DNA from 3 places in the Ilyobacter polytropus DSM 2926 genome. Region 1 is predicted to be linked to each of the others. Evidence: riboswitches for the same ligand, from Rfam matches in the RefSeq annotation. Region 1 holds a riboswitch; each other region holds the start of a gene.
What was found. Region 1 has a riboswitch for glycine ahead of ILYOP_RS13550 (threonine aldolase family protein). Riboswitches for the same ligand answer to the same signal wherever they lie in the genome.
Positions count from the first base shown of each region.

Region 2: it holds a riboswitch for glycine, as region 1 does, so the genes downstream of both, ILYOP_RS12855 (alanine/glycine:cation symporter family protein) here and ILYOP_RS13550 (threonine aldolase family protein) in region 1, are expected to answer to the same signal.
Region 3: it holds a riboswitch for glycine, as region 1 does, so the genes downstream of both, ILYOP_RS03415 (aspartate-semialdehyde dehydrogenase) here and ILYOP_RS13550 (threonine aldolase family protein) in region 1, are expected to answer to the same signal.

Region 1 is NC_014633.1:791,928-797,984, forward strand. It holds partial or broken gene ILYOP_RS13540 (SDR family oxidoreductase) at 1-48, shown strand, start outside; gene ILYOP_RS13545 (HNH endonuclease) at 156-899, opposite strand; glycine riboswitch at 1,099-1,176, shown strand; glycine riboswitch at 1,179-1,243, shown strand; gene ILYOP_RS13550 (threonine aldolase family protein) at 1,359-2,420, shown strand; gene ILYOP_RS13555 (dihydrolipoyl dehydrogenase family protein) at 2,474-3,868, shown strand; gene ILYOP_RS13560 (rhodanese-like domain-containing protein) at 3,910-5,247, opposite strand; gene ILYOP_RS13565 (DUF1540 domain-containing protein) at 5,516-5,797, shown strand; gene ILYOP_RS13570 (ABC transporter ATP-binding protein) at 5,835-6,057, opposite strand, start outside.
Region 2 is NC_014633.1:632,227-638,283, reverse strand. It holds gene dnaN (DNA polymerase III subunit beta) at 1-1,082, opposite strand, end outside; gene ILYOP_RS12865 (uridine kinase family protein) at 1,384-2,850, opposite strand; gene ILYOP_RS12860 (YegS/Rv2252/BmrU family lipid kinase) at 2,874-3,758, opposite strand; glycine riboswitch at 4,033-4,110, shown strand; glycine riboswitch at 4,113-4,178, shown strand; gene ILYOP_RS12855 (alanine/glycine:cation symporter family protein) at 4,275-5,621, shown strand; gene tal (transaldolase) at 5,696-6,057, shown strand, end outside.
Region 3 is NC_014632.1:755,055-761,111, reverse strand. It holds gene ILYOP_RS03425 (aspartate kinase) at 1-468, opposite strand, end outside; gene ILYOP_RS03420 (homoserine dehydrogenase) at 487-1,440, opposite strand; gene ILYOP_RS03415 (aspartate-semialdehyde dehydrogenase) at 1,437-2,411, opposite strand; glycine riboswitch at 2,511-2,574, opposite strand; glycine riboswitch at 2,577-2,654, opposite strand; gene glyS (glycine--tRNA ligase subunit beta) at 3,494-5,566, opposite strand; gene glyQ (glycine--tRNA ligase subunit alpha) at 5,599-6,057, opposite strand, start outside.

The sequences.
Region 1 (6,057 bases):
TTGTGGACGATTTCCGAGGAAAATACGTCTCTTAACTGGCCGCTGTAGTTAATAAAAATCCTAGTTGACCAACTAAAAGTATTTTTAGGATAATTTAGGCTATTGCAAAAGTTTTAATGCTGCAATAGCCTTTTATGTCTCTAACAACAATATTTTTAACATTTATTCTTTATACTGATTCTCCCTGAAGACCTTTCCAGATGATAGATCCATCGGATATTAAAAGGCCTTTCCCTGTTTTCTTCTGAAAATAAATACCACTCTCTAATCCAGCCTCTATACAAAAGTTTTCTTTCTGCTGAAATCTTAAAGGGATGTATTTCCACACCTTCCCTTGTAAACAAAATTTCCTCCTGGTTTAAATAAACAAATTTTATTTTCTCTTTTTTATCTATACTCTCCCTCAAAAAATCCAGTTTGTATGAAAGCAGATTTTTTTCTACCTCCTTTATCCTTTTGGAAGAATAGTAAAGATGACTTTTTACTCCGAGATTTTCTAGCCTTATAAGTTCATACTTTTTGTAATACTCATCTGGAAGAGTGTCTCCCTTCTTTCTATTGCACTTTTCACACAAAACCACTGCATTTAAACCTGCTTCCTTATCCTTTAAGGGATAACCCTTAGAAATTGGAATGTGATGGTCTATTGATAAATGCTCTGTACTACTGCATTTAAAACACTTATTTTCAAAGATACCGTAAAGTTTAAGCTTTTCAGAATCTGTCAGCTTGTCGTCAAAAAATACTTTTATCTCTTTTCTCTTTATGTTATCGAAATTTATTTTCTCAGAACCTAGAATCCCTCCATCTTTTTTATCTCCATAAGGAGATTTAGACTTTCTTGTAAAAATAAAAATTATTATAAAAACTGCCATCCAGAAAAAAATAACATTTATCATAAAACCTCCCCTGAAATATACCTCAATATTGCCAAGGCAATTAATAAAATATTCAAAAGTGCTTTAGTTTATCCTTTTAATATTCTTGTCCAAAAAATTAGGACTAAAGTACCAAACTTAATATTTTTTCAAATTTTCTTTGACAATTAGAATAAAATACTATAGAATGACTTCGATAAATAAAATTTAATAAAGTCGGACGAAGGTATAGGGAGAGAGCTGATTAATCAGCCACCGAAGGAGTAAAACTCTCAGGTAAAAGGACCTATTCTGGACGAGCCTCTGGAGAGAACTGTTTAGTCAGTCGCCGAAGGAGTAATACTCTCAGGTACAATGGACAGAGGAAAACAATCACTTGTTTTCTAGAGGCTGCATTTTTTGTAGCCTTTTTTTATATCTCATCCGGATTTTTTGTTGGTCGTAAAATATTTATTATAGATAATTTTAGGGGGGATAAAGATGGAAAGAACATTTGCGAGTGATAATTTTAGTGGGGTAGACCCAAAGATTATGGAAAAACTTATGGAGGCAAACCAAGGACATGCTTTTGCCTATGGTATGGATCCTCTAACTATAAAAGCAAAAGAAAAATTTAAAGAGATTTTTGGAGATGTAGAGGTATTTTTCGTATTCAATGGAACCGGGTGTAACGTACTGGCACTAGAGGCTATGAAAGGAAGAGCTACCTGTGTTCTATGCCCTGATACAGCTCATATATTTCAGGACGAAGCTGGTGCACCTTCGAAAATAACTGGGATGCAACTTCTGCCTGTTCCATCTGAAGATGGAAAATTCAGTATAAAAGCTGCTGAAAAATTCCTGTCTTTTAAGGGCGCCATTCATAAACCTGAGGCTCATATAATATCTATAACTCAGGCTACAGAGCTTGGAACTGTATACACTCCTGCAGAGATAAAAAATATTTCTGCCTTTGCAAAAAGAAACAACATGCTTCTGCACATGGACGGAACTAGACTTTCTAATGCTGCTGCAGCCTTAGGATGCTCTTTAAAAGAGATGACTGCCGACTGTGGTGTAGACGTGCTGTCTTTTGGAGGTACAAAAAACGGTCTTATGTTTGGAGAGGCTATCGTATTTTTCAACAAAGAGTTAGCAAAGGACTTCTTTAGACTTCGTAAACAAAATCTTCAGCTTCACTCAAAAATGAGATTTATATCTGCCCAGTATCTTGGACTTTTAGAGGATAATTTATGGCATACAAATGCATCTAAAGCCAACAGTATGGCAAAGTACCTCAAGAAAAAACTTGTAAATCTAGGTGTGGAAGTGACAAATGATGTCATGGCAAATATTGTCTTTGCTAAGATCCCTATGGATGCAGTTGAAGAGATGCAGGAATTTTCATACTTTTACCTATGGAATGAATACAAAAAAGAATCAAGATTTGTAATGTCATTTGATATAACAGAAGAGGATATCGATATTTTTGTGGATAAATTAGAGGATGTGTTAAAAAAACAAAGTATATATTTGTCTGAAGGGACGTGCTGTGCTTCGTAAAACAAAAAGGCATCGACCTTCCCTGAAAAACTAATTTTTACGGAGGGATAAAAATGACTTTTGACTTTGACCTCATTGTTATAGGAGCAGGGGCAGCAGGACTAACATGCGCTATCACTGCAAAGGGTTTTGGCAAATCAGTACTTCTCATAGAAAAAAACAGAACTGGTGGGGAATGTACCTGGTCAGGCTGTGTTCCTAGTAAAGCCCTTATAAATATTTCAAAAGAGATAAATTCAGCCAGAAAGTACTGTGACTTTGTACCTGATACAAGAAAAATAATGAAAGATGTAAAAAAAGTAATTGAGGATGTCTATTCTCATGAGACTCCCGAAGTCCTTGAAAAAACTGGAATTAATTTTCTAGAGGGAGAGGCTGAATTTACAGAAAATAAAACTATAAAAATAGGGGAGAATACCTTTAGCGGTAAGAGTATTATTATTGCAACAGGGTCTTCTCCCTTTGTGCCCCCTATACCTGGTATAAATACTGTGGAATATCTTACAAATGAATCTTTATTCCTCCTTGAAGAAATTCCGAAATCCATGATCATCCTAGGCGGTGGGGCTATTGGAGTGGAAATGGCCCAGGCTTTAAACCGTATCGGAGTTGAAGTTCATCTAGTGGAGATGTTAGATAATATTCTCTTTAGGGAGGACCAGGAGTTTGCACACATCTTAAGGGAAAAACTAATAGACGAAGGAGTCAATATACACATTAAAACAAAGGCTGTGGAAGTTAAAAAAAACAATAACACTATAATCCTCACTGTGGAAAAAGATGGACAAAAAAGTGAACTATCTGCAGAATCTATGCTAGTGGCTGTAGGGAGAAAACCTTCGACAGCATCTCTAAAGCTTGAAAATGCAGGTATAGAATATAACAAAAAGGGTATAGAGGTGGATAAACATCTAGAGACAAACATCCACAACATATATGCTGTAGGAGACGTTGTAGGCCCATATCAGTTTTCGCATATGGCCAATTATCAAGGTATAATTGCGGTGCAAAACGCCCTTACACCTCTTAAAAAGTCCATAGACTACTCTAATGTAGCCTGGACAACATTCACCCAGCCTGAGCTTGCCAGTGCAGGTATGAGTGAGAAAGAAGCCCGTGAAAAACATGACAATATTCATATCTATTCTTTGAAAAGAGATGAATTGGACAGGGCAAAGACAAAAAAAGATGATATTTTTAATGTTAAAATTATCTGTGATCACAAGAAAAAGATTTTGGGAGCTCAGATTTTGGCTGACAGGGCAGGAGAACTGATATGCGAGATACAGGCCATGAAATCAAACGGTCTCTCTCTAGATAAACTTGCCGGGGTAATTCATCCATATCCCACATATGCAGAGGCTTTTAGTAAACTGGGCAAAAAAGCTTATGTAGATAAATTGATGGATAATCCAGTTGTAAGCCTTATAAAGTCCATAAAACATTAGACAAATAAAAACCCCTCCTAACTAGGAGGGGTTTTTATTTATTAATATTTTTCTTCATTTAACTTTTCAGGTTCACCCTTTAAAATTTCATTCTCTGTTTCTGGATTTTCTGACCATTCTTTCCATCCGCCTTCATAAAGAGATACTTTATCTAATCCCATAGCATCTGCATAAAAAAGAACTTCACTGGCTCTCCAGCCTGTACCGCAGTAAAATGCGATATTTTTATCAGTATTTATTTTCAGATCTTCCCACATCTCTAAGATTTCATTGTATGGTCTCATATAAGTCCCATACTCTGCACGGTAATCTTCTAGATGCCAAGGGTCAGATCCACCCATACCCCATTTGTCCCCTCTTATTCTTCCTCTCGGTTTTATATAATCGTAACCACTGGTTTTTCCTATATATTCCTTCCAGCTTCTGATACTTACAAGGTCGCTTTGATCGCTTTTCAAATAATTTTCAGCTTCAGGTAAATCTATTATAATATCTGGATTTCCTGGAACTTCTGTACCAAAATCATCTACAGGTTGAGGATATTCTATACCCTCTTCTGTAGAGTATCCGGCTTCCTGCCAGGCTTTCCATCCTCCATTTACAACTCTCACATCTTCAACACCGGCATACTTGCATATTATAGCAAATCTCGCCGCCGGCATAGGGTCCTCACCATAAACAATTACCAGAGTTTCCTTTGTTATTCCTAATTTTTCAAGCTCGGCTTTTATATTTTCGTCACTTACTCTATTCCATAGAGGCCCAACTTCAAACCAACCTGTATGAACATAATAAGAACCTGGAATATGTCCATTTTTATGAAATTTACCCTTTTTTCCCCATCCTGCATTAATGACCTTTACAGGTCTTCCGTCATATTCAGGAACTTCTTTACCTTCTAGGAGTTTTTTTACCCAACTCACAGGCACAAGAGATTCATATTTTGGAAGTTTTTCGATGGAATTTTTTTTCTCAGTCCATTCTTTTATTCCTTTTTCATATACATATACATTGTATCCCTTATCAGAAAGTACCTCTGACATACTTATATCGTCACCGTATAAGATTATCTCATTATCTTTTGTTATTCCCTTTCTATCAAGAAAATCCTCTATATCTCCGTGCTCTAGAGAACTAGCAGGAAGATTGTAGGCCCCGGAAATATGACCCTGTATCCCTGTTTCTTTGATGTCCCAGCCATTATATTCATCATAACTTCTGGTGTCGATAAGCACTGTGTTTTGGTTTTTTAAGCTTTTCTTCACCTTTCTTGTGGATAAAACCTCAATTTTTTTTGAGACTTCTCCTGGATTTTCAGACTTATTGCTACATCCTATAACAAAAAGCATTACTGAAAGTACTAGTAGTATTTTTTTCAATGTTATTCCTCCCTTAAAGATTAATTATATTAATATTTTTATTACTCTGTTAATTTTTATCAAACTTAAAAAAAAATATTGTCTATTCAATTTGATTAAATAAGGCTGCACTGATCATTGTATCATTTTTTTGTGTTTTGTCAATTAACATAGGGGCGTATCTCTTTTGTTCCAAGTACTAAGTTCAAAAGTATTTTTTATTTTCAGGAGGAATTTTTTATATGAAACTGTAAAATATAACAGGAAAGGCTACGGAGGTGAAAAGGACATGAAAATGTCTCAAGTTTTGGATTGTGATGCTGTCAACTGTATTTATAACAAGGATAAGAAATGTCATACTCTGGCTGTAAATATAGGGGATAAAGAGCCTCTATGCGATACTTTTATGACTGGAGCGTCAAAAGGTGGTTTTGACGATGTTATCGGTGGAGTAGGTTCTTGTAAAGTTTCAGAATGTTCTTTTAACAAGTCCTACGAATGTATGTCTACAGGTGTTCATATGTCTATTGTCGGTGACCATGTAGATTGTAAAACTTATCACAAAAAATAATCTTTGCCTTTCCTAAGCTAAAAAATGCTGTCTGATATTATTCAGACAGCATTTTGCTTTTTTCACCCAAAAGTTTTTGATAAATTTCTTTCTCAAGATCTAAAAGCTCTCCGGATTTTAAAATTCTGTTTTTTCTAGGTGTATTTATATCATAACTCTCAACTATATTCATAGGATCTTTATCTAAAATAAATATTCTGTCACCTATAAGCAGAGCTTCCTGTATATCATGGCTTATTATTACCATGGTTTTTGACTCA
Region 2 (6,057 bases), 160 kb from region 1:
AATGCTAAAGGCATAAGTATATATTTATAGTTTTTATTTCCAGCCTCTTCCATTATGAACATAGAACTGGAGTTCGTAGCCTTGATAAGGATATTTTTTTGGATATTAGATATAAAGTCATATACAAATTTTACATTTAAAGAGGCTTTGAAATCTTCTCCTTCTTTTATCGTATCTATCTTTTGGACTGTCTTTGCACTCCCTGAAGAAACAGTTGAAATAAGTCGATTTCCTTTAAATTCAAAGATAGCCCCGTTTTTTGTCTCGATATTTCTCTTAGCCACAGTAAGGACTTTTTTCATACTTCCCTTAAAGTCTGCTGTGTTAAGTTCTATATTTTTTGTATAGGACATATTTTTAAATATTGTTTTATAGTCGGGGAATGGAAGTTCGATAAGTCTTGTAGACATAAAAGAATTTCCTTTTTTTATTGTTAAAATACCGTTTTTAACCCCAAAAGAAGCTTTTTCTTCTGAATCTTTCAATAGCTTACATATTATATTTACACTTTCAAGGGGAATTGATACTTCCATTTTACTTTTGCAAGGGGTCTCAAGAAAATATTTTGTTAGTCTGTATGAATCTGTAGAGATCATATTTAACTCATTGTCATCACAGGCCATTCTTATGCAGTTTATGGCCAGATTATCTGCAGTTGGAAAAGCTGAAAATTTAACCTTTTCAAAAGCTGATATTATCTCCTGACTTTCAACTTCAAAAATATTTTCAGACTCAGGTTGCTTTATCTCTGGATATTCTTCCCAGTCCATTATTGAAAATTCTGCTCTGTGAATCAAAAGTTTACCCTCGCTCACTGTTATATCAAGATTTTCTACCTCTAAAAGTTTGATATACTCCAGAATAAGAGGAATTTTAAATACTGTTACACCTTCATTTTCTATCTGTGCAGGGATAGAAGATATAAAACTGAATTCAAGATTTGAACCAGTGAATACAGCCATTCCATTTTTTGCTTCTAATTTTGTACCGGATATTACGGGTTTTATTGAATTTTCTTTTATTACTACAGAAAGATTTGAAAGGAGTTTAATAAGTTCCTCTCTGTTTACTCTGATTTTCATTAAATTCCTCCAAAAAACAGTTTTTAAAAATTATACTACATAATTAAATCAGACACAAGAGATTTCAAAGGAACATAATTCATTTAGTTCCTGATATATAATATGTAAAAGTTAAGCTGTAATTTTTTGATTATTTATCTTTAACCGCTTTCAAGATAGATATAATAGCGATTTATCTGTAACAAGTGGTATTTATATTTTTTATTCTGTGTAGCAGTTTTTTATTTGATTTGACAATATATGCAATTAAAGAAGAGGGATGATTATTCATCTCTCTTCTTTATGTTTATATAAATTTATTTTAGTATTTATAAAAATAACTTCCGCCTATAAATTCTTTGAGAATAGAGTCATCAGGAACAAAGTCGTGATTTATCTCTCTGAAATAATTTAAAAACTTAATAAGTCTCTGAGACTCCTCGTAAAATATACTTCCCGGTTTCACTTTCTTTAATTCCCCGTGAGCATATTTTTTAAGTACCCCCAATTCATAAATTAGGTTTGAATCAAATATTGCATCAGCCTCTTCTTGGAAGGGGAATATATTTTTTTCTTCTCCACGTCTCACAGATTCCCACATATTTAATGTTCCCTCTGCACCGGTACCTCTTGAAAGGCTATCTCTTACAATCCTTCGAAGTTTTCTGACTTCACTTGTTGGAATTCTATTATGGTCATCGACATTTAGGGTGGTCAGGCAGCTAATATAAATTTTATATTTATTTTGTTTTGGTATATCCCGGGTGAGTTCTTCATTTAGACCGTGTATTCCCTCTATAAGAATAATCCCATTTTTTGCTAATTTTACTCTCTTACCTGTGTATTCCCTCTCTCCACTGAAGAAGTTATATTTTGGTATTTCTACCTCTTTTCCGTTCATAAGGTCTTTCAAGTTTTTATTTAATAGTTTTGTATCCAGAGCTTTTATTGATTCAAAATCTTTTTTTCCATTTTCGTCTAAGGGAAGCAGCGCTCTCCCGATATAGTAGTTATCTAGAGAGATAACAAGTGGCTTTAGGCCATTTACCCTCAGATGTATTGCAAGCCTTTGGGTGAAAGTGGTTTTACCAGAAGACGAAGGCCCGGCTACTGTAACTAATTTAACATTTTCTTTTTTGGCGATTTCGTCAGCAATAAATGAAAGTTTTTTATGATGCAGGGCTTCATTTACCATTATGAGTTCGGCTATCTCATTGTTTAGTATTTTTTCATTTAAGGCTCCCACATCTGAAACTTCCATTATCTGACCCCATTCTTCTGATTCATGAAATATTTTTGCAAGTTTTTTATGGTCAGTTTCCACAGGTATTCTATAGGGGTCATTTTGGAAAGGATATTTTAAAATAAATCCTCCGTTATAAGGTGACAAATCGAACAAGTTGAGATAACCGGTACTACTTAACATACCATTGTGATAATAGTCATAAAAACCTTCCATTTCATAGACTCTTAGGTCAACCCAATCGCTGTACTCAATAAGCCTTCTCATGTCTGGTCTGTTATAAATACAGTCATGTTTTTCAATGTCACAGACAGGCATAATAACAGGCCTTATGGGAATATCTTCCCTTATAAGTTCATTCATTCTGTTTTTTATAGCTAAAATATCCTCAGAACGTATTTTAGGATCCTTTAGGATTTCACCGTAGATTCCTTTATTTAGAGAGTGGTGTATCTTAACTTCTGCCTCTGGAAACAGGTCGTAAGTAGCCTTGATCAAAATGAATTTCAAAGTTGTATAGTAGTTTCTTTCATTGTAGTTTTCCATGGTGTTCTCCCTTCAAGTATTATTTAGTTTGCATACCCCAATATTTTTAAGCCGTTTTTTATGCATTGTATGTCAAGAGGAAAATCAGGACCTTTTTCTCCGTCTAAATCTGTGGAGATAGATTCATTGCACTTTAGAGATAATCGGTTAGTTTTGAAGTGTATTACTCCCTTAGGATTTTCAAGATGCTCTTTTTTTAAAAACTTAAAAAAGGATAAAAGGGTTTCGGTCATTATTTCTGCCTTTACTATGACAATATCCAAAAGTCCGTCATCTAGCTGAGACTTATAGGCAATATCAATATTTCCAGCACTTTTTCCGTTGAAAGCAAATATAATAAGCGAGTGGCCTGTATATTTTAGTTCTTTAGATTCAACTGTTATCTGAAGTCTCTTGAAATTTGGGATCTCTATAATACCACTGAAATAATATGCCAATTTTCCCATTGTGTTCTTAAGATTGACATTTGTCTTTTGGGAAACATCTGTGAATAAGCCTGTACTGGCAACATTTACAAAATAAGTATCGTTTACTTTTCCAAGGTCGATTAGTTTAACATTAGAACTGAGGATCTGTTGGCAGGCTTCAGATATATCTTTTGGCATTCCCAGACAGGTTGCAAAATCATTGGCAGTGCCAGTTGGAAGTATGGCAACAGGTAAGTCAATACCTGTTTTTTTCATTATATTAATTATTTGATTTACTGTCCCATCCCCACCTGCTATGATTATGTGGTTGTATTCACCTCCAATATCCTTGAATGCATCTTCTATATTAGCTTCATAGCTTATTCTGAAAGCATCAATGGTATATCCCTTTTTCTGATAAACTTTAAAAATAGTATCTAAATGCTTCACTATATAATTTTCACCAGAATATGGGTTGTATATTAACCTTGCCCTTTTCATATTTCCTCCTGAATAAAAAATTAGATAAAAAGTATAACACAGTAACCTATTAAAAGATTACTCTTATTCTTTTATTTTCCTTTATTAGACAGATCCAAAAGAACTTTTGTCATAAAATTATTTTAATAAAATTAAATAATTAAGAGATTATTAATAATATATATAGTAGTCTAAGGGGGTATAAAAAAATATAATGATATGTATTAAAAAAAAACCTTTGACATTTTTTAATAAATTGATTATTATATTTTTAATAAAAATTTAATTAAGTCGGATGAAGGTATGGGGAGAGAGCTGTTTTTACAGCCACCGAAGAAGTAAATCTTTCAGGTAAATGGACCTATACTGGACGAGCCTCTGGAGAGAATTGGTTAATTCTAGTCACCGAAGGAGTAATACTCTCAGGTAAAAGGACAGAGGAAAACAGGCATGGCGTGTTTTCTAGAGGTTGCATTTTTTTGTAGTCTCTTTTTTTATTACGCCCCTTCTGCCATCTGACAGATAAGGGAGGAAAAAATGAAAGAAATTTTAGGACAACTAGACAGCATTATATGGGGATTTCCTACACTTTTTGTACTTGTGGGAACTGGAATTTATCTTACTGTAAATTTAAAAGGTATTCAGATTTCAAAACTTGTAACAGCTTTTAAATTTCTATTTGAAAAAGACGGTAATTCTGATTCTAAAGAGGGAGATGTATCTGGATTTGCAGCCCTTTGTACAGCTCTGGCAGCTACAATCGGTACAGGTAATATCGTAGGTGTAGCAACTGCAATAAAGTTAGGAGGTCCAGGTGCTATATTCTGGATGTGGATTGCTGCTTTCTTTGGTATGAGTACAAAATTTGCAGAAGGATTTCTTGCAATCAAATACCGTGAAAAAAAAGACGGAGAATATTCAGGCGGACCGATGTATTATATCGAAAAAGGTGCTAAAAACAAATTTTTAGGAAAAGTATTTGCTTTTTCTGGAATAATGGTTGCCCTTTTAGGAATAGGGACTTTCCCACAGGTAAACGCAGTGGTAGAAGGTGTGAAAGGTGCCATAGGAATACCGACTATGACTACCGGTATTGTCCTTACAATAGCAGTAGCCCTTGTTACTTTCGGTGGAATCAAGAGAATTTCTCAGGTTGCTTCATTCCTTGTTCCATTCATGGCTGTATTTTATATAGTAGGTGGAGTTGTAATAATGGCTTCAAATCCTTCTGCTACAATGTCGGCTATATCTCTTATAATAAAATCTGCATTTAATGGAAGTGCAGCAGTAGGAGGTTTTGCAGGAGCTGGAATTATGATGGCTATGAGAGCCGGTGTTGCTAGAGGAGTATTCTCAAATGAAGCCGGACTTGGTTCAGCACCAATTGCAGCGGCTAGTGCAAAAACTGACTCACCTGTTAAACAGGGTCTAATATCAATGATAGGACCATTTTTAGATACTTTGATAGTTTGTAGCATTACTGGAATAATAGTTGTTTCATCAGGTTTGTGGTCTCAAGACGGTTTATCAGGATCATTACTTACTTCAAAGGCTTTTGAATTCTACCTTGGTTCTTATGGTTCTCTTATCGTGAACATTGGAATAATATTCTTTGCCTTTACTACAATAATAGGTTGGAACTTCTATGGAGAAAAGTGTACTCAGTATCTTTTCCAAAAGGAAGCTATCAAGTGGTTTAAAGTTATATTCCTTGTGATGATAGCATCAGGACCTTTCTTAAAGCTAGATACAATCTGGCTTATTGCCGATATAGTAAATGGTGTTATGGTAATACCAAATCTTGTTGGACTTTTAGTACTTAGAAAAGTTATTGTCGGAGAAACACTGGCTTTTTTCAAAGAACCAGTTCTTAAAAAGGTTTAGAGTGTAAAAAAAATTGCTTTTTTTAAAATTTTAACCCATAATATATTACAAGCATATAATTCAGGGGGGTTGAAATGAACAAAGAAATCATAAGAGAACTAGATAATCTAGGTCAAAGTTTATGGCTTGATTTTATTAGTCGAGATATCATACAAAGCGGAGAACTAAAAAAACTTATCAATGCTGGGCTTATGGGTGTTACATCAAATCCTAGTATATTTCATAATGCCATAGCAAAAAGTAACGACTATGACAATGAAATAAAAGAACTAGCTTCTAATGGAAGATCAGTTGAAGAGATATACGACGAGTTAACTGTGAGAGATATACAGGAGGCGGCAGATATTCTGAAACCTGTGTATGAAAAAACTGCAGAAAGAGACGGGTATATAAGTCTAGAGCTTAACCCATTGTTGGCAGAAGACACAGAAAAAAC
Region 3 (6,057 bases), on a different replicon from region 1:
CGTTGTATCCGATCCCCCTCTTCCAAGGGTAGTAATATTACCATTTTCGTCTGCACCTTGAAATCCTGTTATTATAACCACATGGTCACTGTTTAATTTTTCCATTATTTTTTCAGGTGATATATCCAGTATCTTTGCATTATTAAAATCATTAGTCGTCTTTATTCCTACTTGTGGTCCGGTAAAAGAGATGGCCTTGTGTCCAAGCTGTTCTATTGCCATTGAAAGAAGTGCCGCTGATATTTGTTCTCCCACAGAGAGTAGCACATCTAACTCTCTTCCTTGAGGGTTGCTGTTAACCTCTTCTGCTCTTTTTATCAGAGAATCAGTCATGCCTCCAGGTGCAGATACAACTACCACCATCTTGTTGCCCTCTTCTTTATTTTTAACTACCCACTTAGCGACTTCCTGCAGTCTCTCAGTGTCCTTTACGCTTGTTCCACCAAATTTCTGTACTATTAATGCCATTCTCCTTACCCCCTCGTATTAATTCCAAGAACGACTGGCTAAAACTTTATATATGTCAGATACTACAGCTGAAGCAGTTGCGTCCATCCCTGCTCCCTCTCCGAAGAATATTGTTTTCCCTGTATATGAACCGTCTATCTCCACAGCATTGTAAACTCCGCCTACATCATAAAGAAGTTCGCTGCTTTCAATTAGTTGTGGTGATACTCTTACTGTCAGCTTTCCTTCTTCTTTAAATGCTTCTCCTAAAAGTTTGTATCTTTTTCCTTCTGCCTTGGCTTTTTCGATATCTTCCTTAGTTAACTTATCAATCCCTGTTATAGGTATTGATGAAAATTCCTTTAGTTCTCCCCAAGCTAAATATGCAAGAACACTTATTTTATGTCCTGTATCGATACCAGCTACATCAAATGTAGGATCTGCTTCTGCATAGCCTTTTTCCTGAGCGTCTGCAAGTGCTTCATCATAACTCATTCCCTCTTCCATTTTTGAAAGCATATAGTTACAAGTACCGTTTAGTATCCCTCTTATTCTTTCAAATCTATTTGGAAAAAGTCCTTCTTTAAGGGGAGTTACAACTGGAATCCCTCCTGCAACTGCTGCCTCAAAGAAAAACTTAACATTATTTTTTTCTGCAAGAGCAAATAATTCTTTTCCGTGAGTAGCTATAAGATGCTTGTTTGCACACACTAAGTTCCTTCCTGATCCAAGGATTTCCTTTGCTATTTCAAAGGCTATCCCCACTCCGCCGATTAGTTCTACAACTGTATTGATCTCTTCATCTGCTAGTATTTCTTTATAATTATTTGTAAAGTTAAATTTACCAAATGGAAAGTTTCTCTCTTCAAGGTCACAAACTTTTGTAACATTTATTTTCTCTCCAAACATGGCCTCTAATCTATCTTTCTCAAGTGTAAGAATTTTTAAGACTCCTTCGCCTACAGTACCTAATCCTATTACACCTAATTTCATAATTTTCCCCCTTTTGCAAGTACCTCTGCTATTTGTACGGTGTTTGTTGCTGCACCTTTTCTAAGGTTATCTGATACTACCCACATGTTGAGACCATTTTTTATGCTTGGATCTTTTCTAAGTCTTCCTACGAATACTTCATTTTTTTCATCTGATTCTGAAGCCAGTGGGTATACATTGTTTTTAGGGTCGTCATACAGCACAACTCCTGGAAAATCTTGTAGTGCATCTCTTAATTTCTGAATATCAACTTCTGATTCTGTTTCTACGTTTATTGAAACTCCGTGACAGTTAAGTACTGGTACTCTTACACAAGTTGCAGTTATAGGCAACTCTGGAACTTCAAGAATCTTTCTGGTTTCATTTATCATCTTCTCTTCTTCTTTGGTGTAGCCATTGTCTAAAAATACATCTATATGCGGAAGGCAGTTATTTTTTATCTGATAAGGATAAAATCTTTTCCCTTCTTTTAATTCCTCTATACCATCTCTACCAGATCCTGAGACAGCCTGATAAGTGCTGTAAACAACCCTTTTTAGTCCAAATAAGTCTTGAACCACTTTTAAAGGAAGTACACACTGTGTTGTTGAACAGTTTGGATTTGCTATTATTTTGCTATTTTTTATAGCCTCTGGATTTACTTCAGGTACCACTAGCGGAACATCTTCTGTCATTCTCCATGCACTTGAGTTGTCTACTACGATAGCTCCTCTTTCTGCAGCTTCAGGAGCAAATTTCTTACTTGTTTCTCCACCGGCTGAAAATAGTGCTACATCTACTCCTACAAAACTTTCAGCTTTAAGTTCCTCTACAACTACTTCTTTTCCTCTGAAAGTCATCTTTTTACCAGCTGACCTAGCCGAAGCCAAAAGCTTTATCTCTTTAACAGGAAACTTTTTTTCTTCAAGTACCTGTAACATTTTCCTTCCTACCATACCAGTTGCCCCAACTACCGCTACAACATAACTCATTGATAATCCCCCCTAAAAAAATTTAAATATATAAAAAGAGGTTACAAAAATGTAACCTCAAGAAAACAATCCATACGCAAAAATAGTTGCGTGGGTTTTCCTCCGTCCTTTTACCTGAGAGTGTTACTCCTTCGGTGACTGATCAAACAGTTCTCTCCTGAGGTTCGTCCAGCATAGGTCCATTTACCTGAAAGATTTACTTCTTCGGTGGCTGTTTTACCAGCTCTCTCCCTATACCTTCATCCGATTTATTAAGCTGTCAGTGACTCGACATTTATTTACCGTGTTGAAGATTATAATAATAGATTTTTAAAGAAATGTCAAAAGTTTTTTTCTTTATTTAACATTATTATGTTCACTCTGATAAAATTATCTTTAATCACTACAGCTTTAGCCCTTTATTAATGTATAATTTATCAGGCTGAGACTTTTCACTGTTTGATGAGGTTGTTATTTAATTTTATAAAAAAATGCCCGTTAAGAACATATGTTCTAAACGGGCATTTGACTACTTTTAGACTCTATCCCACTTAGAAACATTCCACATTTTCATTATTCTAAAATGGGTCTGAATCAGCAGAAATTCTGATTGCAAACCCTACATAATAATTATGGTGGTGGTTATAGTTAGTCTAAACATAGCATTTCTCTCCTCTATACTTTTGTGACAATACTCTATCACAACTTTTATTTTTACTTTCGAAACTTTTTACTGTTTTTTATAACTTTGTCTTTCCTAGAAGAACTTTTATGTATAATAGCAGTTATAGACCATTAACGTCAAGTTAAAAATTTTTAATAAATAACTCCTTGCATTATATTAATTTTTCTAGGTTTTTAATAAAAATCTGCCTTTAGTATAAATATATTTCATAATAAACCCAGAGTTAACAAGGGTTAAACAATGTTTCACTCTATAAAACTTGTCTTTCTTTTATAAATTTAATAAAATTTTCATGATCTTTTAATTGAGAAGTTTTATAAGCTAGTACCAATTATTTGATACAAAAAAAAAAGTTTTTTTTCAAAATATTTTTGTTTTTCATTGGATAAATAAAAAAAGGCGTCCTAAGACACCTTTTTTATTTTTCTTCTATCAAATTCAATTTAGCTACTCTGTTAAAAATCTCATTTAGAGATTTCAAAAGAGAAAGTCTATTATTTTTTAACGATTGATCTTTATCCATTACCATTACACTGTCAAAAAATCTATTTATTACATTTTTACCCGCAAGAATATTTCTAAAAAATTCTTCATAAGATTTAGTTTGAAGATTCAATTCTGTTTTTGAATCAAGGTCTACATAAAATTTATGAAGTTCCTTTTCAGCGTCTTCTACAAGTAAATCAGTTGAAATTGCTTTTTCATGATGATCTTTAGATATATTTCCTACTCTTTTTAAAAGGAGTACCAGATCGTTAAATCCCTCTTCCTTAGAAACTTTTTCCAGTGTCTCTATTTTTTCAGAGGCCTCTAAAAGAACATCACAATCTATACTTAAGACTGCACCAATAACATCTTTTCTGTGTCCATGGTCAGCAAATACATTTATAGCTCTCTGTTTAAAAAATTCCATTAGATCTTTTAAAACATCTTTTTTAGGTCTCTTAAGAACATTGTCTTCTTCTAAAATATCAAGCATTTTAGAAGTAAGCTCCTCTAAAGAAATCACAAGTTTAGAATTTAAAATAATATTTACAATTGCAAGTGCGGCTCTTCTTAGGGCAAAAGGGTCTTTTGAACCACTAGGGATCATACCAATGCCAAAACATCCCACTAGGGTATCCATTCTGTCGCATATTCCTGCTATTACTCCTTCTATACCTTGAGGAAGCTTATCTCCCTGGTATCTAGGGTAATAATGCTCTTCTATACCCTTTGAAACGACCTCTTTCTCTCCGGCCTTAAGAGCATAATCTGCTCCCATAAACCCTTGGAGCTTTGTAAACTCTTTTTCCCCTATCATGTTAGAGACAAGGTCAGCCTTTGCAAGATGAATAGTTCTCATAATATCTTCTTTTGAATCCCTTAATGCTAATTTTTCACTCATATATTCAGCAAGTTTTTTACTCCTTGAGATTTTTTGAGCTATTGTTCCTAGATCTTTTTGGAATACCACAGTAGATAGCTTATCTACAAATTCCTCAAGAGATTTTTTCTGATCTTCCTGATAAAAAAATCTGGCGTCAGAAAGTCTTGCAGATAAAACCTTCTCATTACCCTTTCTTACATGCTCAGAAGATGTTATCCCATTTCTGATAACTACAAATTTAGGTAAAAGCTTACCCTGGCTATCTAAAATAGGGAAGTACCTCTGGTGGACCTGCATAGATATAATAAGAACTTCCTGAGGAACCTCTAAAAATTCTGAGTTGAAAGTTCCAACTATAGGATAAGGATATTCTATAAGATTTGTCACCTCATCTAGTAGGTCAGGCTCTATAAGTACCTGTTCCCCTGTCTTGGTGCATTTTTCCTTTATCATATCTATGATCATTTGTTTTCTTTCTTCTATGTCCACTATTACGTTATTTTCTCTGAGTTTTGTAAAGTACTCTTCAATTGAAGTTACTTCGAACTCCTCGCCAAAAAATCTATGTCCCTTTGAATTTAAGGAACTTTTTATCCCTTCTATTTCAAATTCTACCAATTCATCGTCTGCCATTGCCAAAAACCACTGGACAGGTCTTGCAAATTTCATACTTAAGTCAGACCATTTCATAGATTTTGGGAATGTTAATCCTGTGATAAGGTTTTTAAGTAGTCCTGAAAGAAGCTCTTTAGTATCCTTACCCTCTACAAACTTTCTTACGGCAATATATTCACCTTTAGGAGTTTCTAGAATCTCTAAATCTGTAGGATCAATTCCTTGAGATTTTGCAAATCCAACACCGGCCCTTGTAAGCTCACCATTTACGTCATATGCTACTTCTTTTGCAGGACCTGTATTTACTATATCAAGATCTTCCTGTTTTTCTGAAACTCCGTCTACTAGAAGAACTAACCTTCTAGGAGTCCCAAAAGTTTTCAGGGTTTCAAACTTTATTCTCTGGCTTTCAAATTCTTTTTTAATATATTTTTCTATATCATTTAGTGCAGGCTTCAAAAACCTTGCAGGTATCTCTTCCATACCTATTTCCAATAGGATCTTCACGTCATTCTCTCCTTTCTTGCAGCGAGATTATATTAATTCGACTCTTTTTTCAATAATGGGTAACCTAGGTCTTTTCTGTTTTGTACAAAAACCTCTGCACACCTTTTAGCCAAGTTTCTTACTCTTAATATATAAGACATTCTCTCTGTTGTTGAGATAGCTCCCCTTGAATCTAATACGTTAAATACATGAGAACATTTTAACACATAATCATAAGCAGGGAAAACAAGCTCATCTTCTAGTGCATTAAGAGCTTCCTTTTCATAATCGTCAAACCATTTAAAATGAAGGTCTAAGTCTGCTTTTTCAAAGGAATACTTTGAATTTTCATACTCATACTGGAATCTAATATCCCCGTATTTTACACCCTTTGTCCATTCAAGATCATAAACACTCTCTTTTCCTTGAAGATAAAGTGCTATTCTCTCTAAACCATATGTAAGCTCTGCAGGCACAACTTCTAATTCAAGTCCTCCTACCTGTTGGAAATA